One region of the Streptomyces sp. NPDC003011 genome, then DNA from elsewhere that is predicted to be linked to it. Evidence: riboswitches for the same ligand, from Rfam matches in the RefSeq annotation. Region 1 holds a riboswitch; each other region holds the start of a gene.
What was found. Region 1 has a riboswitch for cyclic di-AMP ahead of ACWD0J_RS38235 (M23 family metallopeptidase). Riboswitches for the same ligand answer to the same signal wherever they lie in the genome.
Positions count from the first base shown of each region.

Region 2: it holds a riboswitch for cyclic di-AMP, as region 1 does, so the genes downstream of both, ACWD0J_RS10525 (transglycosylase SLT domain-containing protein) here and ACWD0J_RS38235 (M23 family metallopeptidase) in region 1, are expected to answer to the same signal.
Region 3: it holds a riboswitch for cyclic di-AMP, as region 1 does, so the genes downstream of both, ACWD0J_RS20540 (M23 family metallopeptidase) here and ACWD0J_RS38235 (M23 family metallopeptidase) in region 1, are expected to answer to the same signal.
Region 4: it holds a riboswitch for cyclic di-AMP, as region 1 does, so the genes downstream of both, ACWD0J_RS04675 (transglycosylase family protein) here and ACWD0J_RS38235 (M23 family metallopeptidase) in region 1, are expected to answer to the same signal.

Region 1 is NZ_JBSFTY010000125.1:8,734-14,467, forward strand. It holds gene ACWD0J_RS38230 (PrsW family intramembrane metalloprotease) at 1-427, shown strand, start outside; gene ACWD0J_RS38235 (M23 family metallopeptidase) at 636-1,673, opposite strand; cyclic di-AMP (ydaO/yuaA leader) riboswitch at 1,685-1,841, opposite strand; gene ACWD0J_RS38240 (PP2C family protein-serine/threonine phosphatase) at 2,075-3,205, opposite strand; tRNA gene ACWD0J_RS38245 (tRNA-Met) at 3,382-3,455, opposite strand; gene ACWD0J_RS38250 (alginate lyase family protein) at 3,520-4,740, opposite strand; gene ACWD0J_RS38255 (dihydrofolate reductase family protein) at 5,152-5,734, opposite strand, start outside.
Region 2 is NZ_JBSFTY010000015.1:8,467-14,200, reverse strand. It holds gene ACWD0J_RS10535 (LacI family DNA-binding transcriptional regulator) at 1-345, shown strand, start outside; gene ACWD0J_RS10530 (HAD family hydrolase) at 488-1,294, shown strand; gene ACWD0J_RS10525 (transglycosylase SLT domain-containing protein) at 1,348-1,830, opposite strand; cyclic di-AMP (ydaO/yuaA leader) riboswitch at 1,836-2,016, opposite strand; gene ACWD0J_RS10520 (polyprenyl synthetase family protein) at 2,964-3,974, shown strand; gene ACWD0J_RS10515 (LolA family protein) at 4,303-5,523, shown strand; gene ACWD0J_RS10510 (ABC transporter ATP-binding protein) at 5,556-5,734, shown strand, end outside.
Region 3 is NZ_JBSFTY010000038.1:45,210-50,943, reverse strand. It holds gene ACWD0J_RS20555 (bifunctional acetate--CoA ligase family protein/GNAT family N-acetyltransferase) at 1-1,328, opposite strand, end outside; gene ACWD0J_RS20550 (HPr family phosphocarrier protein) at 1,505-1,786, shown strand; gene ACWD0J_RS20545 (GntR family transcriptional regulator) at 1,914-2,609, opposite strand; gene ACWD0J_RS20540 (M23 family metallopeptidase) at 2,868-3,632, opposite strand; cyclic di-AMP (ydaO/yuaA leader) riboswitch at 3,645-3,812, opposite strand; gene ACWD0J_RS20535 (M16 family metallopeptidase) at 4,015-5,403, opposite strand; gene ACWD0J_RS20530 (M16 family metallopeptidase) at 5,400-5,734, opposite strand, start outside.
Region 4 is NZ_JBSFTY010000006.1:43,322-49,055, forward strand. It holds gene eno (phosphopyruvate hydratase) at 40-1,326, opposite strand; gene ACWD0J_RS04675 (transglycosylase family protein) at 1,661-2,383, opposite strand; cyclic di-AMP (ydaO/yuaA leader) riboswitch at 2,387-2,555, opposite strand; gene ACWD0J_RS04680 (transglycosylase family protein) at 2,750-3,781, opposite strand; gene ACWD0J_RS04685 (cytochrome P450 family protein) at 3,932-5,221, opposite strand; gene ACWD0J_RS04690 (hypothetical protein) at 5,218-5,734, opposite strand, start outside.

The sequences.
Region 1 (5,734 bases):
GGAGGAACTGCCCGCCTACACCGTGGCGGGCTGGCTGACGCCGGCCGAGCCGTACGCGCTCGGGTCGATGCGGGCGCGGCGGATGGCCCGCGACTACGCCGGACAGCGCGGCGGGCGTTCCGCCGCACGGGCGGTGGCGCAGTACGAGGCGTACGCGACCTCTCTGGCCTTCCTGCGGCACCGGGGGCGGCGGGGGCGGGCGGGGGCCGACTTCGCCGTCCGGGAGCGGGAGCTGCTCCAGGAACTGTGGCGGCGGCGGGACCTGGCGCGTCCCGCGCTGGACCACGCGGCCCGGGCGACGGCACCGCCGGTGGCGGTGGCCGCGCCGCCGTGGCCGGTGTACGGGGTGTACGGGTATCCGGCGGCGCCCGCGTATCCGGGGTACCCGGCGGTGCCGTATCCGGCCTGGAACCCGTACCGGTCGTAGCCCACCGGTGCCGGCAGGCCGGCGCGTCCGTCAACGCCCCAGTTCCGTCTTCGCGTCGTGCGTGCGGTGGAGGCCGACGTGGCCGGGGCGGGACGCCGTGGCGAGGCGTGCGCGGTCGTGCCGCACGGCAACGCCCGCGGCGGAGGCCCTCATTGTGCGGAAGGCCCCCGCGCTCGTCACATCCGTGCGGCCGAGTGGCCCGCGGGCCTCAGGGGTTGAGCCCCTTGCTCCGCAGCCACGCCATCGGGTCGAGGCCGCCGGCCGATCCGCCCGCGTGGACCTCCAGGTGGAGGTGCGCGCCGGTCACGTTGCCCGTCGCGCCCACGCGGCCGATGACGTCCCCGGTGTTGACCTTCTGACCGACGCTGACGTTGATCGACGACTGGTGGGCGTACCAGATCTCCGTGCCGTCGTCGAGCGTGAGGACGGTCTTGTAGCCGTACGACCCGTCCCAGCCGGCCTGCGTGATCGTGCCGGTGTGGACCGCCTTGATGAGGGTGCCCGTCGGCGCGGCGAAGTCGAGGCCGGTGTGGTAGCCGGAGGACCACAGGGAGCCGGCCTGGCCGTAGGTGGAGGTGATCGTGTACGACGAGGTCGGCAGCGCGTACTGCTTGGCCAGCGCGGCGAGACGCTCGGCCTCAGCCTTCTTCTCGGCCTCCTCCTTCGCCTGCTGCTTCGCGGCGGCGGCCTTGGCCTCGGCCTCCTTCTCCGCCTTGGCGACGGCCTCGGCGGCCTGCTTCTCGGCGGCGGCCACCGCGTCGGCGACGGCCTTGCTCTCGATCTGGTCCTGCTGCTGCTCGGCCTGGGCGAGGATCCGGGAGCGCAGCACCTCGCCGGCGTTCTCGGTGCCCTGCGCGGCCTCCACGGAGGCCGTGCCGACGGTGCTGAGCGCGGTCGCGGTGTTCTCCGCGGTCTCGGAGGTGTCGTCGTCCGAGATGAGGGAACCCACGGAGGGCAGGTCGGGCAGCGAGATGGACACCGGCGGCTTGCCGGTGTTGGCGCTGGCCATGCCGCCCGCGCCGACGGCGGCTATGACACCGACGCCGAGAACGGTGGAGCTGCGGGCGAGTCCGCCGCGCTGCTTGGCGACACGGTGCCGGCCGCGTACCGGACGGATGGACTCCTCGGTGGGGTTCCACTCCGTCCAGGGGCCCTCGTCGGTGCGGTACTCGCCGTAGCCGAAGGTCTCGCTGTCGCGCTGGCTCGGCACGAACGGGGCTTCTGGGGCAGGCCGGTTGGACGCCACGTGGGCGTGCTCCTTTCCTTCCTTCTCGCCTACCGGGTTAGCTGACGGGTTCGGAGCAGGAAGGTCTCCTACGCGCGTATACCAGCCGTGCGGACACGGCGGTCTACGCGTGATTCACCCCAAGTAGTGGTTCCCCGGTTCCCTCGCGGGATTCGGCGCGTGCGCACGGAGCCGTCTCTTGTGACGGCTGGGACGACCGCGCTGCGTTATCGAACGTTAATAGACGCGGGGCCTCTATTCCAAGCTGTTCCGCTTGATCATTAACGATGATCCGCTGGACCAACACCCCACGATCGGCGAAAAACGGGCGAGTTGGCCATGCCTCGCACATCACACGAGTACTGACGAGGCGTCAGTTCTTCAGCGCAGGGCACTCACCTGGTCACCCGTGGTGACAACGGTCACGGCCGCCGTACGGCGAGCAGCGCCATGTCGTCCGTCATGCCGCCCCCGGAGTGCCGGCGCGCCTCCTCGGCGAGGGTGCGCAGGAGCGCGCCCGGGTCACGGAAGACCCGCCCGGCGAGCCGCTCCTGCGGGTCGTAGAACACACCGTGCTCGTCCCGCGCCTCGGACAGCCCGTCGGTGTGCACGAGCAGGGTGGCTCCCCTCGGGAGGACCGCCTCCTCGGCCCGGTCGGGCCGGCTGCCCAGCTCGCTCATGCCGAGCGGCAGCGCGGGCTCGCGGGCCGGCAACGGCCGTACACCGCCGTCGGCGTACAGCAGCAGCGGCGGCGGATGCCCGCGGTTGAGGATCCGCACCACCCCCTCCCCGTGCGGGAGTTCGGCGAGCACGACCGTCGTGAACCCCTCGACGGCCTCGACGCCGTCCCGCCGCGCGGCCTCCCGCGTCAGCGCCCGCTCCAGCCGTCCGGCGACCGCCTCCAGCGTCGCCTCCTGCTCGGCGGCCTCCCGGAAGGCCCCGATCACGATGGCGACGGCCGCCACCGCGCCCATCCCCTTGCCGCGGACGTCCCCGACGACCAGCCGGACACCGTGCGGACTGTCCTGTACGGCATACAGGTCACCCCCGATGGAGGCGTCCGCCTGGGCCGCCTCGTACCGGGCGGCGATGTCGAAACCGCCGATCCGCGCGGCGGGCTCCGGCAGCACCGCGCGCTGGGCCGCCTCGGCGATCTCGCGGGCGGAGGCGAGCCGCTGGTCGCCCCGGCGGACGACCCGGTTGATGACGGCGGCCAGGACGGCGACGGTGGCGACCGTCACCACCTCGGTGACGGTGTCCGCGTCCAGGCCGAAGCCGGACCTGGCGTGGACCGCGTACGCGGCGATCAGGGCCACGCCCCCGATGACGGCGGTGCCGCACAGCGAGTAGACCGGCGCGGCGACGAGCGGGGCGGCCGTGAAGAAGGGGATCGCGGTGAAACGCCGGGGGGTGAGGAGGTCGTAGAGGACGCCGCCGACGATCAGCAGGGCGGGGAGGACCTGAAGCAGCACCCGCAGCTTCGACAGCCGCCGCCCCTCACGCGCGCCGGCTCCGGCGTACGGCCCTTCCCCCGCCACGTTCCCAGGCCGCACCGCTCGTCTCCCACCGCGTACGTCCGCTCCGGTCACCGTCCCGCCCGTCCAGAGTTCCCTCGGCGGGGGCGGCGGGCGAGCGGTGAGGGCCGACCGGATGACGACCGGATGACGGGAGAGCACCCCCCACGCACCGAGGGCCGGAACCCTTTCGGATTCCGGCCCTCGGCCTTCAGTAGCGGGGACAGGATTTGAACCTGCGACCTCTGGGTTATGAGCCCAGCGAGCTACCGAGCTGCTCCACCCCGCGTCGTTGTGACTTCAGTGTACGCCATACGCAGGACAGATGTCGCATCGGTTCCCGCGGCCCCGTCTCAGGTGGCCGGGTTGCCCGCGTGCGTGAGGGTCTCCCAGGCGACGAACAGGTCGTCGGTGCCGGCCGGCCGGGTCTCCTCGGCGAGCTTGCGCGCGGCCGGGACGGGAATCTCCAGCCGGTCCTCCAGGTGGTTGAGGGCGACCTCCAGGTCGGGCCCCAGGTTCCGCTCCACCGTGCCGCCGCACAGCCACGCCGGGGCGGACTCCCCCGCCTGGTGGCGGGAGTGGAAGGAGAGCGCGGCCTTCAGCCGGTCCTTCACCTCGCCGTACAGGTCGACGCCCTGGTGCCAGGCGGTCTCGGCGATGTGCGCGGTGGCGGCCAGCGCGTACCCGACGTGCCGGAAGTCGCGGCAGGTCTCCTGCGAGACGCCGTTCTTGTACGTCGTCTGCCCGAACCAGTACGTCGTCAGCTTGCGCCGGGTGTCGACGCCGGACCCGCGCGGGGTGAGCGGCACACCGCCGTCCTTCTTCAGATAGAAGTACGCGGGCACGCGCTCGCGGAAGCGTTCCAGGGCCTGGTCGAAGGTCTTGTGGTCGTCGAGGAAGACGGCGATGCCGATGGCCGCGTCCGTCGTCACGAGGTCCCAGTAGCCGTTGAACTCCGGGACCTTCTTGGCCACTTCGGGAAGATGGGCGGTGCGCAGCATGTCCTCGAACCGCCGTACGCGATCAGCCGGCCACCCGGCCCCCGGCGTGTGCCGCACGAGTTCGGCGGCCCGCGCCCAGGTCGATCCCGTCCACCCGGCCTGGAGCCCCGCGTTCTCCCCCGTGTGCCGCCTCAGCCGCGCCGACCAGGCGTCCATGATCTCCCTGGCCTTGACCGCGTGCCGCTGCCTGCCGGTGATACCGAACAGCAGGGCCTGCGTGTAGGCGGCCAGGGCGTCCTCGCGCTCCTCGGCACAGCCGGGGCCGGCCTCGCCGCCGGTGGGGCAGACGACGGTGGCGTACGGCTCGGCACGGTACCGGTAGGCCCCGTACGCGCTGTCCCGCATGTCGAGGTAGGCCCGCAGCCAGGGCTGCTTTCCCGCGGTGACGTTCTTCCGTACGACGTCCAGCTGGGTGCTGCTGACCAGGACGCCGGGGTGGGTGAAATCGGCGTCCGCGGGGAGGGCGCGGGCCATGGCCCGGGGGTGCGGGCCTCTCGCTCCGCAGGAGGTGAGGAGGGCGGCGAGGAGGGTGACGGACAGGAGAGTCACCGCGTGTCGTCGGGCTGACCTCATGGGCACCTCCGTGGGGTCCGTGCGGCGGGGGTTCCCTCGCAGCGTCACCCTCCGGGAGGCCGGCCCGCAGATCCTGTTGCGCCGATCGGCCCACCCGTTCCGGGGGCTGCCGCCCCAGGACCCCGCTCCGGCCCTGAAGGGGCCTCGTCCCCAAACGCCGGACAGGCTGGGACTGCCCCTCGACCGCCGCGCCGAGAGGTTGACGTGCCGGGGGTGCCGGGGGTGCCGGGGGTGCCGGCCCGCAGCGGATGGCGCGTCAGCACCCGCCAGTTGCTGAGGCGCCGATTCCGCGCCGGACCGAGGACGGACACCCGCCGGCGCGGCCCCGGCCCACGACACGACCGGACGCACTACCCGCGCCACGGCGCTCCCGCACAGGCCGCCGCAGACACCCCGCCCCCACCCCCGCCCTCACCCCAGCACATGCCGGTTCGGTCCCTTTGCCCGCTCCTCGTACTCCGTCAGGACGACCACATCCGCCCCCTCCCGCGCCAACACCCCACTCCCGTCCGCCCCGGACACGAACGTGTCCGGCTCCCGCCAGGCCGTCACCACCCGCCGCACTCCCGCCGACAGAATCAGCCGCGCACACGGCGCCGGCCGTGACGCCCGTCGCGCGCACGGTTCCAGGCTGCTGTACACCGTCGCGGACCCCAGCCGGGGATCCCCCGCGTCGATCTTCGCCAGCGCCGCCTCCTCCGCGTGCACGACCGGGTCACCCCCCTCCCGCGAGTACCCGCGCGCGAGTTCCGTGCCGTCGGCCGCCACCACCACCGCGCCCACACTGAACGCCGTCCCGGAGGGCGGGCACCGGTCCGCCAGCTCGCAGGCGAGAGCCAGCCAGTGCCGGTCGGCGGCGGAGGGAAGGGCGCCGGTGCCGGGCGCCGTGGGCTCGTAACGCATGAGGACGACGTCACCGATGGGCCGCGTCTCCACCAGTCGCAGGCGTCCGCCCTGGTAGGGCCCCGGCCCGAACAGCCGGGGCGCCTCCGGG
Region 2 (5,734 bases), on a different contig from region 1:
GTCGCGGAGGGCGACTACCGCCGCACCGGTGGCGAGGAGGCGGCCCGCCGCCTGCTGGCGCGCGCCCCTGACCTGGACGCGGTGTTCGTCGCCTCCGACCTCATGGCGCGGGGAGTCGTCAGCACCCTGCAACAGGCCGGGTGTTCGGTGCCCGACGACATCGCTGTCGGCGGCTTCGACGACTCGCCCGCGGCCACCGCCGCCAGCCCCGCGCTGACCACCATGCGCCAGCCCTTCGACCGCATCAGCGCCGAGATGGTCCGGATGCTGATCGCCCAGATCGCGGGGGAGGACACGGCCGGGGTGATCCTGCCGACGGAACTGGTGGTACGGGACTCCGCGTGACCGCGTGACCGCGTGAGCGGGTGAGCGGGTGAGCGGATGAGTGGGTGAGCGCGTGAACCGGAAGAGCCGTCAACGCATGTGAAGGATGCAGCCGTCCGGTTCGCGTCGAGTCGGCGCGGCGTTCCCTCCGTATTCTCTGATCATGGCCGCACCCACCGCGTATTCACTCATCGCCACCGACCTGGACGGAACGCTGCTCCGAGGCGACGACACGCTCTCCGACCGGTCGCTCGCCGCGCTCGCGCGGGTGGCGGCGGCCGGGGCCCGGCACCTCGTCGTCACCGGCCGGCCGGCGCCCAGAGTGCGGCCCCTCCTCGACGACCTGGGCAGCGAGGGGCTCGCGGTGTGCGGGCAGGGCGCGCAGGTGTACGACGCCGGCGCGGACCGCCTGCTGTGGTCGGTCACCCTGGACCGGGAGCTGGCCGAGACCGCGCTCGGCAAGATCGAGGCCGAGGTGGGCCAGGTGTTCGCGGCCGTCGACCAGGACGGTGTCGACGGGCTCACGCTCATCGAGCCGGGCTACCTGATGCCCCACCCGACGCTGCCCGCCGTACGCGTGGGACGGCGCGACGACCTGTGGGACGCGCCGATCAGCAAGGTGCTGCTGCGCCATCCCGACCTGTCCGACGACGAGTTGGCGGCGACGGCCCGTTCGGTGGTCGGTTCCCTCGCCACGGTCACCATGTCGGGGCCCGGGACCGTCGAACTCCAGCCATGCGGCATCACCAAGGCGACGGGCCTCGCGCTGGCCGCCGGGCACCTGGGGCTCGGGCCGCACCAGACCATCGCCTTCGGGGACATGCCCAACGACATCCCCATGCTGGACTGGGCGGCCCACGGCGTCGCCATGGCCAACGCGCACCCCGAACTCAGGGCAGTGGCCGACGAGATCACCCTGTCGAACGAGGACGACGGCGTCGCGGTCGTCCTCGAACGGCTCTTTGGCTGAGGGCCACCCGCGGGCGGCCGGTGCCGGAGCGGACGGCACCGGCCGGAGCAGGCCTAGTACGCGCCCCACACGTTGTCGATCGAGCCGTACCGCGCGGCCGCGTAGTTGCAGGCGGCGACGATGTTCGCGACCGGGTCGTACGGGTCCCACGCGGTGCCGGCCACGTGGTACGCCTGGAAGGTCGGGTCGATGGTCTGGAGCAGGCCCTTGGACGGGGTGCCCGCGGCGGCGTTGGAATCCCAGTTGTTGATGGCGTACGGGTTGCCCGAGGACTCCCGGATGACATTGCGGTAAATGCCGTTGTACGTCCCGGGAATTCCGTTTTGATCCATGATCTGGAGGGCCGCCCGGATCCAGCCGTCGAGGTTGTCGGCGTAGCCCAGCGAGGAGGCCGTGGCGACGGGCGGGGTCGCCGCGGAGGCGCTGGTGGCGCCCATGAGCGGGAGCGCCAGGACGGCGACTCCGGTGCCGGCGACGGCGAGCTTGCGGGCGAGGCGGGCGGTCTTGGAACCGCGGTACTGACCGGGTGCAGACATGGGGACGTTTTCCTCTCCGGCGCCTGCGAGGTGAGCTGTCGGGTTCGGGCGGGAGCTGCCCGGCCGCGCCGCCCTGAGGGCGAGGCGACTTCACCCCTAGCCGTTCCGGTACGACCTGTGTCGTCCGGCCCGGCGACTGACCTGGGTCCCCCGCTCCTGCCGTGCGGTGTTCGTCGATGGGTGTCTCCATGGGCGGCGGCAGGATGAGGCGTCCGCCCGACGGCCCGGAACGTATGCGAGAGCACATGTCCGGAACAAGTGGCGGATTCACAGATCGCACCTATTGACCTTGGTCTGGGGCGTATGAGGTGCTTGATCCTTTGCGTCTGCCATGACTCAACTGGCGCGAAGGGCAAGGGGAGACGCGGGCGGGCGGCGGTGTGGGCGCGCACGGTCCCGAGTGACCCAACTCACGGCTGAGCACAAGAGTGGCAAATAGGGCAATGAGCCCAACTCGTAGCCAACTGGCCGTCCGTGGGATCCGCTTCTCCCCGGCCCGGTGAACGGCCGCCCGCGGAACCCGCCCGGTGGCGTCCGTCGTCGCCGGGGCGGCTCAGGTCCACTCGTACGGAGGCGTAACCGTGGCCCGCGTGCCGGAGGGGGCGTTGCCAGTCGCGGAGCGTGGCCGGCCTGGCCGGGCGGCGTGGCAGGTGTTCGGGGATCGCGGGTACCGGTTCCTCCGTGAGGGGGCGCCCCGTGCGCGTGTACGGCGGCACCCCGTCCGGAGCGGGAGGCGGAGGGTCTCGTGGGCCGTCTCGCAGGGAGAGGACGAAACGGATGCGCAGGCTGGCCGGAGTGATCTCGGGGGCGGGATGCCCGGGCGGTTCCGTGAAGGTGTCGGTGGGGATCACCGGACAGGAGAAGGCATGATCGTCCTCCCGGGCGGGACGGCGGCCGGACGCGACCTCGGCCGCGCTCCGGGAAGCGATCCCTTACTTCCCGTTAGGTCCGATGATGTCCGATGTTTTCAAGTGATCAAAAACACATCCGGCCCGGTCCGATACCGCCCGGGCCGGACCGGTGGGCGCTAGCAGTGATCGAAACGTGACCGGATACGCTGACTTGAGTGATGGCAGCGACCTATCGACAAACCGTGTAATCGCCAGTAGACACCAGCAGACAGGAGATCCCTCGTGACCGTCGTCGGGCCGTTCGGGCTGAGCGTGCGGGACCAGGCTCTGGAAGCCGATGTCCAGGTCGGATTGGCGGCTGTCGAGGAGGGACTGCTCGAAGCCACCAAGAGCGAGGTCCCCTTCATCACGGAGGCCGCCCAGCACCTGGTGCGGGCGGGCGGAAAGCGGTTCCGGCCGCTGCTCGTGATGCTCGCCGCCCAGTTCGGGGACCCGTACGCGCCGGGCATCGTCCCGTCGGCGGTGGTGGTGGAGCTGACCCATCTGGCGACGCTGTACCACGACGACGTGATGGACGAGGCCGAGGTGCGGCGCGGGGTGGACAGCGCGAACACCCGCTGGGGCAACTCGGTGGCCGTCCTCACCGGCGACTTCCTGTTCGCCCGCGCCTCGCACATCCTGGCCGACCTCGGGCCCGAGGCGGTCCGGGTCCAGGCGGAGGCGTTCGAACGCCTGGTCACCGGCCAGATCCTGGAGACGGCGGGGCCGCAGGACGGGCGTGACCCGGTCGAGCACTACCTCGACGTGCTGGGCGGCAAGACGGGCTCGCTGGTGGCGGTGGCCTGCCGCTTCGGCGCGATGATGTCGGGCGCCGACGAGACGGTCGTCGACGTGCTGACGCAGTACGGCGAGCGGCTGGGCGTCGCCTTCCAGCTCGCCGACGACGTGCTGGACATCGCCTCCGACTCCCACGAGTCCGGGAAGACCCCGGGCACGGACCTGCGCGAGGGCATCGCGACCCTGCCGGTCCTGCGGCTGCGCGAGCGCGCGGCCCGGCTGGGCCTGGCCGAGGACATCGCCCTGTGCGAGCTGCTGGCCTCCGACCTCACCGACGACGCACGGCACACGCGGGCCCTGGCGGGCCTGCGGGCGCACCCCGCCCTGGAGCAGGCGCGCCGGGACACGGTCCGCTACGCGGAGGACGCCCGCGCGGCCCTCGCCCCGCTGCGGGAGTGCGACGCGAAGGTGGCGCTGATGGAGATGTGCGACGCGGTGGTCCACCGAGCCGGCTGACCGCCGAACCGGCTGACCCCTCCCGGGGTGACGCGGACCGCCCCCGGCCGCAGTGCGGTGACCGCGTGTTCCCGGCGCCTGATCCACCACCACGGAGGGCGGCGTCCGCTCCGCAACCCCTACGGGTCCGGGCCGGCGTCGCCTCCGGGTGTCATCCCGCAGGTGTACACGGAGTTGATCCCGGGGTCTGACGCTTCTTCCCGGCCGATTTGGTCAGATGGACACCACGGAAAACACCACTCCTCACCGATTCGGGTGAGAATGGCGGCTACGGGGTGGACACAGGGGGAGTTGGACAGCCGCCGCCGACGACGGAGGTAAGGCACACATGACACCGTACGAATCCGACGACAGCAAGACTGCCGCGGAGGCCGACGACCGGTACTCGCGCCGCCGCAGGGCCGCGCGGTACGTCGTCCCCGTCGCGGTGGTGGGGGTGGCGGCGGCGACCATCGGGCTCGTCCCCGCGCTCGCCGACTCCGGCGACCCCGACCTGCCGAAGATCAGCGCCCAGGAACTCATCGAGAAGATCGCCGCGTCGGACGTACAGCAGCTGTCCGGGACGGTGAAGATCAGCACGGATCTCGGGCTGCCCGACCTCGGCGGCCTGGAGAACAGTCTGGCCTCGGGCGCCATGGAGTCGGGCGGCGACGGCGGCTCGTCCGCCGACCCGTCCGCCAAGCTCACCGGGCTCGTGACCGGCACGCACACCCTGCGCGTCGCCGCCGACGGCCCCGACCGGCAGAAGCTGTCGCTGCTGGAGAGCGGATCCGAGTACAGCCTGATCCACGACGGCAAGGACGTCTGGGGCTACGACAGCAAGTCGAACGAGGTCTACCACGCGACCGCCTCCGACAGCGCGAAGGCGGAGAAGGAGCACGACGTCCCGGCCACGCCCAAGGACCTCACCGAGGAGGCCCTGAAGGCGGTCGACGACACCACCTCGGTGACCGTCGACGGCACCGCCCAGGTCGCGGGCCGTGACGCCTACCGCCTGGTCGTCAAGCCCAAGGACTCCGGTACCACGGTCGGCCAGATCACCGTGGCCGTGGACGCGAAGACCGGGCTGCCGCTGAAGTTCACGCTGACCCCGTCGAGCGGCGGCGCGGCCGTCGTGGACGCGGGCTTCACCCAGGTCAGCTTCGCCAGGCCGGCCGCCTCCACCTTCGACTTCACCCCGCCCAAGGGCGCGAAGGTCACCGAGGGCGACACCATCGAGCACGGCGAGCACCGCGGCCACGACGGGGCGGGCGCGAAGTCCGAAAAGGACCTCGGCAAGGAGCTCGACGGCCTCAAGGTCATCGGCGAGGGCTGGAACTCCGTCGCCGTCTTCGACACCGGCGGCGAGGGCATGCCCTCCGGCGCCGAGGCCGGCGGCGCGTTCGGCGGCTTCCTCGACTCGCTCGGCGACAAGGTGTCCGGCGAGTTCGGCTCGGGCACGGTCTTCTCGACCCGCCTGGTCAACGCCCTGATCACGGACGACGGCACGGTGTACGTCGGCGCGGTCGACAAGGGCGCCCTGGTGAAGGCGGCGAACGCGGGCAAGTAGGACCGTACGGGTACGACGAATCGAGGGAGCCGATGGGCGAACCGCCCGTCACGGACGCGGAGTCCGAGCCGCAGCCGCAGCCGCAGCCGCAGCCGGATGCCCGGCCGGACGCGCGGGACGTGGAGGGCGGTGTCATCCACACCCGCGCGCTCACCAAGCGCTACCGCGGCGGACAGCTCGCCGTGGACGGTCTCGACCTGGCCGTCCCGGC
Region 3 (5,734 bases), on a different contig from region 1:
ATCAGCACCACGTCGGTGTCGGGGTCGTCGTACCAGTACTGGAGGACGTCGTTGCCGGACACGTCCGCCCGGTTGCCGGACGACACGAACGTCGACACACCGGTCACCCCGGTGACCCCGCCACCGCGCCGGTGCAGCCGGGACAGCAGCGCGATGCCGATGGCACCGGACTGGGCGAACAGCCCGATCCGCCCGGGCCGGGGCATCTCCGGGGCGAGGGAGGCGTTCAGCCGTATCGCGGGCGAGGTGTTGATGACCCCGAACGCGTTCGGCCCGATGATCCGCATGCCGTACGCGCGCGCGTGCCGGACCAGGTCCCGCTGCCGCTCGCGCCCTTCCGGCCCGCTCTCGGCGTATCCGGCGGAGAGCACGACGAGCCCCTGCACACCGTGCCGGCCGCACTCCTCGACGACGTCGGGGACGTACGGAGCGGGCACGGCGACGACCGCCAGGTCGACCGGACCCTCGATGTCCCGCACCGAGCGGTAGGCGGGCACGCCGTCGATGTCCGTCCGCCCCTCGGGCAGGACCTTGTTCACGGCGTACAGCCGGCCGGTGAACCCGGCGTCCCGGATGTTGCCGAGGACGCCTCGGCCCACTCCGCCGGGCGTGCGGCCGGCCCCGACGACGGCGACGGACCCGGGCATCAGCAGGCGCTGCACGGAGCGGCCCTCGGCGCGCTGTTCGCGCGCGTACTGCACGGCGAGTGAGCGGTCCGTCGGCTCCAGGTCGAACTCCAGGCGGACGACGCCGTCCTCGAAGGAGCGCTTCTGGGTGTATCCGGCGTCCGTGAACACCTTGATCATTTTGTTGTTGGCGGGCAGCACCTCGGCGGCGAATCGCCGGATGCCGCGCTCGCGCGCGACGGCCCCGATGTGTTCCAGCAGGGCGGAGGCGACACCGCGCCCCTGGTGGGCGTCCTGGACCAGGAAGGCGACCTCCGCCTCGTCGGGGATGTCAGGGGCGGCGGCGAAGCGCCCTGTGGCAAGGGTGGCGGGCGACGGGTGGGCGGAGGCGGGCATGCCCTCGGCGTCGATGCGGTCGTAGCGTACGGTGGCGATGAACTCGCCGCCGATGGTGGCCGCGAGTCCCACCCGGTCCACAAAGTCGTGGTGCGTGAAGCGGTGGACGTCCTTGGCGGACAGGCGAGGGTAGGGCGCGAAGAAGCGGTAGTACTTCGACTCGTCCGACACCTGCTCGTAGAAGCTGACGAGGCGATCGGCGTCATCGACGGTGATGGGCCGGATGCGCGCGGTACCGCCGTCGCGCAGCACCACGTCGGCTTCCCAGTGGGCGGGGTACTCGTGCCGATCCGACGAGGTCTGCATGGGCCCCAGCGTACGGCTCGCGTACGACAACGGCGCGAGGCAGTCTGTGCGGGACGGGAGTCGGGCCGAGGCCGCGGTCCGACGACACACCGGAGCGGGACGAAGGACCGCTCCGGGCATGCTTCACGTATGGGAAACTGGTCTAGACAACCTGATACACCGAAGGGCAGCATCACATGGCTGAGCGCCGCGTCAACGTCGGCTGGGCCGAGGGTCTCCACGCCCGTCCCGCCTCCATCTTCGTCCGGGCCGCCACGGCCGCGGGTATCCCGGTGACGATCGCCAAGGCCGACGGCAACCCCGTCAACGCGGCCTCCATGCTGGCCGTCCTCGGTCTGGGCGCCCAGGGCGGCGAGGAGATCGTCCTCGCCTCCGACGCGGAGGGGGCGGACGCCGCCCTCGACCGTCTCGCGAAGCTCGTCGCCGAGGGTCTCGAAGAGCTCCCCGAGACCGTCTGAGCGCCGGCACCGTAACGGAACACAGAAGGGCTCGTCCGAATTATCGGGCGGGCCCTTCGCATTTCCTGTTCCCGGGCAGCGGAAATAATCCCCCGGGAATTACGCCTCTTTGTATACGGCGCTCGTGTTAATGCCGCAGGCCCGTCATGTTTACGGGATGTTGCGAGTTCCTCACACGGTCCGGGCGATCCGCCTGGGACGGAAAGCGCAGCCGGTGCGCGGCCGTGGCGCGCTCGGTGTGCAGCGCCGTGACCGTCCGCGCGCGCTCGCTGTCGCCGCGCGCCACCGCGTCCACGATCGCGCCGTGCTCCGCCCAGGACTCCACCGGGTCGGCGGGCGCCGCCACCGCGTACATCCAGGCGATCTTGTGGCGCAGCTGGGTCAGCATCGAGGTCATCGCGGGGCTTCCGGAGGCCTGGGCGAGCGTCTCGTGGAACCAGCCGCCCAGGGAGCGCAGATCCTCGCTGTTGCCCCGCCTGGCCCGCTCCTGGCCCAGCCGGACCAGTCCGCGCAACACCTTGAGGTGGGCCTCCGTGCGCCGCTGGGCGGCCCGGGAGGCGCCGAGCGGCTCCAGCAGCATGCGCATCTCCAGGAGGTCGGCGCCCTCCTGCTCGGTGGGTTCCGCGACGCACGCGCCCGCGTGCCGCCGGGTCACCACGAAGCCCTCCGCCTCCAGCGTGCGCAGGGCCTCGCGGACGGGGACGCGCGAGACGCCGTAGCGCCGCGCGAGCAGTTCCTCGGTGAGCCGGCCCCCGCGCTCGTAGACACCCGCGACGATGTCGTCCCGGATCGCGGTGCATACCGAGTGCGCCGGAATACGCATGACCGACCTCCGCCTTAATCCCCGTGAAACGTCGACGATTGACGTGTGTTCAGTGACTCTATTGCAATGAGCCGGAATTTCCGATGGCGGGTCGGAATCCATGGATATTTTTTGGACAGACGGGCATCCGAAAGGCCGAAGCCCCGGCTCGGGGAGCCGGGGCTTCGGGATGTCCTGCCGTCCGTCGCGGGACGCGCCCGCCGTGCGGGCGTCGGACGTTCACTCCGTGGCAGCGTCAGACGCTCACGGCGTGCGAGGTCAGAGGTTCACGCCGTGGGAGCGCAGGTAGGCGGCGGGATCGATGTCCGAGCCGTACTCGGCGGTCGTCCGGGCCTCGAAGTGCAGGTGCGGGCCGGTGACGTTGCCGGTCGCGCCGGAGAGGCCTATCTGCTGTCCCGGGGTGACCGACTGGCCCACCGAGACGCCGATGGACGACAGATGGCCGTACTGGGTGTACGTGCCGTCGTTCATCCTGATCACGATCTGGTTGCCGTACGCCCCGCCCCAGCCGGCCTCGACGACGGTGCCGGAGCCGACCGCGTGGACGGACGTGCCGGTCGAGGCATGGAAGTCGACACCGGTGTGGCTGCCGGAGGACCACAGGGAGCCACCGGACTTGTAGCTGGTCGAGATGTACGAACCGGAGATCGGGGCGACGTAGGCGTTGAGACGCCTGCGCTCCTCCTCGCGGGCGGCACGCTCCTCGGCCTCGCGGGCCTTCTTGGCGTCCGCGGCCGCCTTCTTGCGGGCGGCCTCCTCGGCCTTCCGCTGGGCTTCGGCCTCGTCGGCGGCCTGCTTCTGGGCGGCGGCCTGGGCGTCGATCTGGTCCGCGATCGCGTCGCCGATGGTGATGACGGGGGTGAGACCGGTCTGCTCGGCCGCGGGCTCGGCGGCGAGCGCGGGGGCGGCCAGGGAGCCGATGACACCGGTGGTGGCCAGAGCCGCGACGCCGGCCGCACGGGCGGTGCTGCGCTTCATCCGGCTGGGACGACGGTGCTTACCGGCGGCGCACATGAACGCCATGGAGTGGCTGGTCCTTTCCTTCCCTCTCGCCTACCGGGTTAGCTGACGGGTTCGGAGCAGGAAGGTCTCCTACGGGCCCCCTCGCGGTGCGCGCGGGCGTCCGATTCACCCCAGGGACTTCTGGTGTGGGTCCCCGGCTCCCCTGGCTCGCGCCATGCGGGGACTCGGCGATGACTGTCCGGTGCCGCGGACGCGGCGCACTGCCTGACGAACAGCCGGGATGACGCTAAACGTGCCGACTTTCAATCCCCAAACGGATCACGGCTTTTGTAGCGCATGCCACAGGGCAGACAGGCAACCTTTCCCTCAATTCGGACATCCGTCGGACATCAAGGGGCCCCGGTGGCACTCCTGTCACCGGGGCCTGTGGGCACGGCTGCGGCTACTCGGCTGAGACGACGCTGACTTCGCCGATGCCGAGGGCCTGGACGGGCTCCTTGATCTGCGCGGCGTCGCCGACGAGGACGGTCACCAGGCGGTCCACCGGGAACGCGCTCACGACCGCCGCGGTGGCCTCCACGGTGCCGGTCGCGGCGAGCTGCTGGTACAGCGTCGCCTGGAAGTCGTCCGGCAGGTGCTGCTCGACCTGATCGGCCAGCGTGCCGGCGACGGCCGCCGCGGTCTCGTACTTCAGCGGCGCCACCCCCACGAGGTTCTGGACGGCGACGTCGCGCTCGGCGTCGGTCAGGCCCTGCGCGGCGAGCGTGCGCAGCACGGTCCACAGGTCCTGGAGGGCCGGACCGGTGTTCGGGGTGTCCACGGAACCGCTGATGGCGAGCATCGCGGCACCCGAGCCGTCCGGAGCCGAGCGCAGGACCTGCCCGAACGCCCGCACGCCGTAGGTGTAGCCCTTCTCCTCACGCAGGACGCGGTCCAGCCGGGAGGTGAGGGTGCCGCCCAGGCAGTAGGTGCCGAGCACCTGCGCGGGCCACACGCGCGCGTGCCGGTCCGGGCCGACGCGGCCGATCAGCAGCTGCGTCTGGACGGCGCCCGGACGGTCCACGATGACGACCCGGCCGGTGTCGTCGGCGGTCACCGGCGGCACCGGACGCGGCTGGGCCGGGGAACCGGTCCAGGCGCCGAGCGTGTCACCGAGCAGCGCGTCGAGGTCGAGACCGGTGAGGTCGCCGACGACCACGGCGGTGGTGGTGGCCGGTCGGACGTGCTTCTCGTAGAAGGCGCGTACGGCCGCGGAGTCGATGGCCGTGACCGTCTCCTCGCTGCCCTGGCGCGGGCGCGACATACGCGAGGTCGACGGGAACAGCTCCCTGGAGAGCTCCTTGGCGGCACGGCGGGAGGGGTTGGCCAGCTCGTGCGGGATCTCGTCGAGGCGGTTGCGGACCAGCCGCTCGATCTCGCCGTCCGTGAACGCGGGCGCCCTGAGGGCGTCGGCGAGCAGGCCCAGGGCCTTGGCCAGGCGGGAGACGGGGACTTCGAGGGAGAGCCGTACGCCGGGGTGGTCGGCGTGCGCGTCGAGGGTGGCACCGCAGCGCTCCAGCTCGGCGGCGAACTCCTCGGCGGAGTGCTTGTCGGTGCCCTCGGAGAAGGCCCGCGCCATGATCGTGGCGACGCCGTCCAGACCGGCCGGCTCGGCTTCCAGGGGCGCGTCCAGGATCACCTCGACGGCGACGACCTGCTGGCCGGGGCGGTGGCAGCGCAGCACGGTCAGGCCGTTGCCGAGCGCTCCGCGCTCGGGCGCCGGGAACGCCCACGGCCTGGCCTCGCCCGCCTGGGGCTGGGGGTGGAACTCCATCGCGGCGAGCTCGGTCACTGGGCCGCCTCCTCGTCGTTCTCGTCGCCGGCTTCGGCGTCTTCGGCTTCGGTGGTGGTCGGCTCGTAGACGAGGACCGCGCGGTTGTCGGGGCGCAGACGGGCCTTGGCGACCTCCTGGACCTCCTCGGCACTCACGTCGAGGACGCGCTGGACGGCGGTGAGGGCGAGCTGCGGGTCACCGAACAGGACGGCGTAGCGGCACAGTTCGTCGGCGCGGCCCGCTACCGTACCGAGCCGGTCCAGCCACTCGCGCTCCAACTGGGCCTGGGCGCGCTCCATCTCCTCGGCCGTGGGGCCCTCCTCGGCGAACCGCGCGAGCTCCTCGTCGA
Region 4 (5,734 bases), on a different contig from region 1:
GACGTACGTACGACTGGCTCAGGCGTGGCCAGGTACGGCTCAGCCCTTGAAGCGGGGGAAGGCCGAGCGGCCGGCGTACACCGCGGCGTCGTCGAGGATCTCCTCGATGCGCAGCAGCTGGTTGTACTTGGCGACGCGCTCCGAGCGGGCCGGGGCACCGGTCTTGATCTGGCCGCAGTTGGTGGCGACGGCCAGGTCGGCGATGGTGACGTCCTCGGTCTCGCCGGAGCGGTGGGACATCATGCACTTGAAGCCGCTGCGCTGGGCCAGCTCGACGGCGTCCAGGGTCTCGGTCAGCGAGCCGATCTGGTTGACCTTGACGAGCAGGGCGTTGGCCGCGCCCTCGTCGATGCCGCGGGCCAGACGCTCCGGGTTGGTGACGAACAGGTCGTCGCCGACGATCTGGACCTTGTCGCCCAGCTTGTCGGTGAGGACCTTCCAGCCGGCCCAGTCGTCCTCGAACAGCGGGTCCTCGACGGAGACGAGCGGGTAGGCCGCGACGAGCTCCTCGTAGTACTCCGTCATCTCGGCGGCGGAGCGGTCCTTGCCCTCGAAGGAGTAGACGCCGTCCTTGTAGAACTCGGAGGCGGCGACGTCGAGGGCGAGGGCGATCTGCTCGCCGGGGGTGTAGCCGGCCTCGTTGATGGCTTCGAGGATGAGGTCGAGGGCCTCGCGGTTGGAGCCGAGGTTCGGGGCGAAGCCGCCCTCGTCGCCGAGGCCGGTGGACAGGCCCTTCCTCTTCAGCACCTTCTTGAGGGTGTGGTAGACCTCGGTGCCCCAGCGCAGGGCCTCGGAGAAGGACTCCGCGCCGATCGGGGCGATCATGAACTCCTGGATGTCCACGTTGGAGTCGGCGTGCGAGCCGCCGTTCAGGATGTTCATCATCGGCACCGGCAGCAGGTGCGCGTTCGGGCCGCCCAGGTAGCGGAAGAGCGGGAGGTCGCTGGCCTCGGAGGCGGCGTGGGCCACGGCGAGGGAGACGCCGAGGATGGCGTTGGCGCCGAGGGAGCCCTTGTTGTCGGTGGCGTCCAGGTCGAACATCGCCTGGTCGATCAGCCGCTGCTCGGTGGCGTCGTAGCCGACCAGCTCCGGGCCGATCTGCTCGATGACGGCCAGGACGGCCTTCTCGACACCCTTGCCCTGGTAGCGGTTCGGGTCGCCGTCGCGGAGCTCGATGGCCTCGAATGCGCCCGTGGAGGCGCCGGACGGGACGGCGGCACGACCGGTGCTGCCGTCGTCGAGGCCGACCTCGACCTCGACCGTGGGGTTGCCTCGGGAGTCCAGGATTTCCCGGGCTACGACGACGTCGATGGACGGCACGAGCATCTCCTTCTTGGATGTGACGTGGGCAGCAGGACCACGGTGGGTCCTGCGAGACCGAGCCTAACCGGCCCGGGGGGATCGGCCAGCCGGTCGCCCACCCCTTGGGCAGAACCGAGAGTAAATTGTTTCCGAACGGAACAAAGAGCGGAGCGGAGAGCGGAACACACAGGGGGCGCAAAGAGGGGCACGAAGAGGGGCACAAAAAAGCCCCGCTCCGGTGCGTACGGGGGAACACGCACCGGAGCGGGGAGCCCGTGGGGACGGGGGGACCCTCACGAGGCCTTCATCATGAAGGACCCGGATGTGGGGTCGCTGTGGTTCAGCTGGGCGCCGCGTACTACTTCAGGTGCAGCTGCTGACCCGGGTAGATGAGGTTGGCGTCCTCGACGATGTCCTTGTTCAGCTCGAACAGCTTCGCCCAGCCGCCCTTGACGCCCTGCTTGTCGGCGATGGAGCTGAGGGTGTCGCCGGAGACGACCTTGTACTCGCCGTCGCCCTTCTTGACCTTCTTGCCGGTCGGGGTGGTGACGGTCTTCTTGGTGGCCGGACGCTCGGCGGAGCGGGAGGCCGGCTGCTCGCTGGTCGAGCGGCTGCTGGTGTCGGTGCTCTGGCCCTGGCTCTGGCTCTGGCTCTGCGAGGAGCTGCTGGAGCCGCTCGACGAGGACTCGGCACCGGCTCCGTTGTAGGCGGCACCGGACAGGCTCACGCCGCAGACCGGCCAGGCACCCTTGCCCTGGCCCGCCAGGACCTTCTCGGCGACGGCGATCTGCTGCGCCTTGGAGGCCTGGTTGGCCTGCGCGGCGTACTGCGTGCCGCCGTACGCGGCCCAGGTGGAGGCCGAGAACTGCAGGCCGCCGTAGTAGCCGTTGCCGGTGTTGATGGACCAGTTGCCGCCGGACTCGCACTGGGCGACGGTGTCCCACTCGGAGGCGGTGGCGGCGGAGGCGCTGCCGGCCGCCATCAGCGGGGCGGCGACGGCGGCACCGGTGACACCGGCGATGGCGATGGCACGGGTGGCCTTGGACGGGCGACGGTGCTTGCCCTTGGCGGAAAACAGCATGGTGGATCCCCTCACCGACGCCTGCGAGGTGAGCTGTCGGGTTCGGGCCGGTTGAGTTGCCCGGCCGCGCCTCTCACGAGGTGCGGCTTCACCCCAAGCCGGTTCCAGCCTCAAGTGCTGGCCCCGGCGCTTACCTTGGGTCCCCCGCTCCTGCCTACGGCGCTTGACGCGACGACTGTTCCCGGACGGCCGCTGGCAGGATTCGGCGTTGCGGCAGCCGGGGCTCGTGTTGGCGAGCGGTCCCGACGGTAGACACGCGATCCACGGAATTTCAAAGACGATCAGGGCTTCTGAGACTCATCCCACACTTTCGCCAAACCGGACATTCAGTGCGAAGCGTGACGTGAACTCCCGTTGGTTTTCGCCCTATTCGACACCAAGTCCAAGGGTCTGACCGGGCACGATACGGCTCGGGTCACCACCGATCGCCTGCTTGTTCTCCTCGTAGAGCGCACGCCATCCGCCGTCGAGCCCAAGGGAGTCGGCGATGGACGCGAGCGTGTCTCCGGGAAGGACGGTGTAGGAGTCGCCCCGGGCGGCGTGACGGCCGCCGGAGGTGGCCGTGTCGGCGGCGGCGAGGGTCGCGTTCTCATCGGCGCTGCCGCCGCGGTGCTTGCCGCCGCTGAGGGCGCCGGTGTCGACGAGGCTCGAAGAACCGCCCACTTGCCAGGAGTTGTCCGAGTCGTCCTGATTCTCCGTGCCGGTGGAGGAGTCGCCGGAATCCTGGGAGTCACGGGAACCCGCGCCGGGATCAACGGATGTGTCGGAGTTGGCCAGGTTGTCCCCGGTGCCCGAAGAGCCCGAAGAGCCCGAAGAGCCCGATGAATCCGGCGAATCCGGCGAATCCGTGGGCGACGAGGCCGACGCGGACGGCGACGCCGTGTCCGACTCCGCGTCCGCGGAGGAACCCGTCGACGGATCCGCGGGGTCGGACAGGCCGGAGGAGGCCGAGCCGCCCGTCCCGCTCGACGTGTCCGGCGTCGCGTCGCCCGCCACACCCGTGTCGACGTCGGCCGCCCGGGAGTCCTTGCTGAGCCCGTTGAGCAGCCCGCAGGTGGACCAGTAGCCGACGCCCTGGTCGGCGAGGATCTTCTCCGCCACGGCGATCTGCTGGGAGCGGCTGGCCTGGTCGGCGCGCGAGGCGTAGTCGAGGCCGCCGTACTGCTCCCAGTCCTCCTGGGCGATGTGCAGTCCGCCGTAGTGCCCGTCGCCGCTGTCCGCGCTCCAGGAACCGTCGGTCTCGCAGTTGGCGACCTGGTCCCAGGTGGTGCCGGTCGCCGCGCTGGCGCCGGTGGCACCGAGCAGCGGGATCGCGATGGCGGAGCCGGTCACTCCGGCCGCGACGAGAAGAGCCGGAGCCTGGCGGGGGCGACGATGACGGCCGTTCCCGGAGAGCATGCGGAGACCTTTCACAAGACAACGGTGACCGGCGCGGCGCGTGGTGCTCGGCGCCGCGCTGATCCGTGAACGTATAGGCACACGATCACTTGTCACAAGTTAATGCCGCGCAGATCACGTGAAGATCACAGAGTTGAGGGCGTGTCACCTTTACCTGCGTGAAGGCGTCCGGCCACGGGGCGTGAACTCGACGGGCAGCGTGCGCAGTCCGCGCATGATGAGCCCCCCGCGCCACCTCAGGTCCGTTGGGTCCACCGCGAGTCGCAGGTCCGGGAGCCGGGTGAGGAGCGTGCCGAGGGCGGTCTGGCCCTCCAGGCGGGCGAGGGGCGCGCCGAGGCAGTAGTGGATGCCGTGGCCGTATCCGAGATGCTGGTTGTCCCGCCGGGAGAGATCGAGCACGTCCGGATCGGCGAACCGCTCCGGATCCCGGTCCGCGGCGGCGAGGACGACGAGCACGGGATCGCCGGCCGCGATGTCCTGCCCGCCGATGCTGAGCGGCCGGGTGGCGAACCGCCAGGTGGCGAGCTCGACGGGGCCGTCGTAGCGCAGGAGTTCCTCGACGCCCGTCTCCAGGAGCCCGCGTTCGCCGGCGGCGAGGGACCGCTGGAGCCGGTCGCGCTGCCCGGGGTGGGTGAGGAGGGCGTAGGTGCCGTTGCCGATGAGGTTGACGGTCGTCTCGAAGCCGGCGAAGAGGAGGATGAAGGCCATCGCGGCGGCCTCGTTCTCGGTGAGGTGCTCGCCATGGTCGGAGGCGCGGATGAGCCCGGAGATGAGGTCCTCGCCGGGGGTGCTCTCGGCGGGGAGCGCCTCGCGCTTGCGGTGGATGAGCTCGGCGAGATAGCCGCGCATCTTCTTCACCGACCGGGCGACACCGCCGCGCGGCCCGCCGCCGTGCCGGATCATCATGCCCGCCCAGTCGCGGAAGTCGTCCTGGTCCTCGCGGGGGACGCCGAGCAGGTCGCAGATCGCGTAGATGGGGAGCGGGAAGGCGAAGTCGTGGATGAGGTCGGCGCTGCCCCGCTCGGCGAACCGGTCGATGAGGTCGTCGGCCAACTCCTGTACCCGGGGCGCGAACTCGGCGACCCGTCGCGGGGTGAACGCCTTGCTGACGAGCTTCCGCAGCCGGGTGTGGTCCGGCGGGTCGATGTTGAGCAGGTGCGTCATCAGCTCGGCCTTGCGCTCACCGGGGATTCCGGTCTTGCCCTTGGCGTGCGCGGGCTCGTCGTGATGCGCCGGGTTCTTCGAGAGCCGCGGGTCGGCGAGGGCCTGCTTGGCATCGGCGTAACGGGTGACCAGCCAGGCCTGCACGCCGCTGGGGAGTTCGGTCCGGTGGACGGGGGCGTGCTCGCGCAGCCAGGCGTACGCGGGATAGGGGTCGGTGGCGAACTCCCAGGTGAAGAGTTCCGGGGCGGGGTCGGCGGGAGGGGGCTGGTGGGTCACGCCCCGACGGTATCGGGCGGCTCGGGAGCCTCGCTCATGGCCTGCTGAGCGCCGGGGTGGCCCATGTCGGCGGCCTTGCGGTACCAGTCGCGTGCCTCGTCGGGCCGGTCCTGCCGGTCGAGCAGGGCGCCCAGACGGTAGGCGGCGTAGGCGTCGCCGGTCGCGTGGCCCTCTTCGTACAGCTTCCGGGCCTCGTCCGCCTGTCCCTGCTCCTCGGCCAGGGTGCCGTGGTGGGCGTAGTCCAGCGGGAAGGCGGAGCTCGGAGCGAAATAGTCCTGCAGGTCATTCACCTCCGGTCCCAGCGCGCTCAGGAGTTCCCCGGCGCTCTCATCGCCTGCCTTCGCCGCACGTGTCAGCCATATCTTCGCCTTCCTCGGCTCGCTCATCAGCAGGTGGTACATGCCCGAGCTGCGGGCGACCGCCGTGTGTCCCGCCTTCTCCGCTTCCAGGTACGAGTCGTGCGCCGCCCCGTAATCGCCCCGCAGGAGCAGCAGGTCCCCGAGCAGGTGCGCC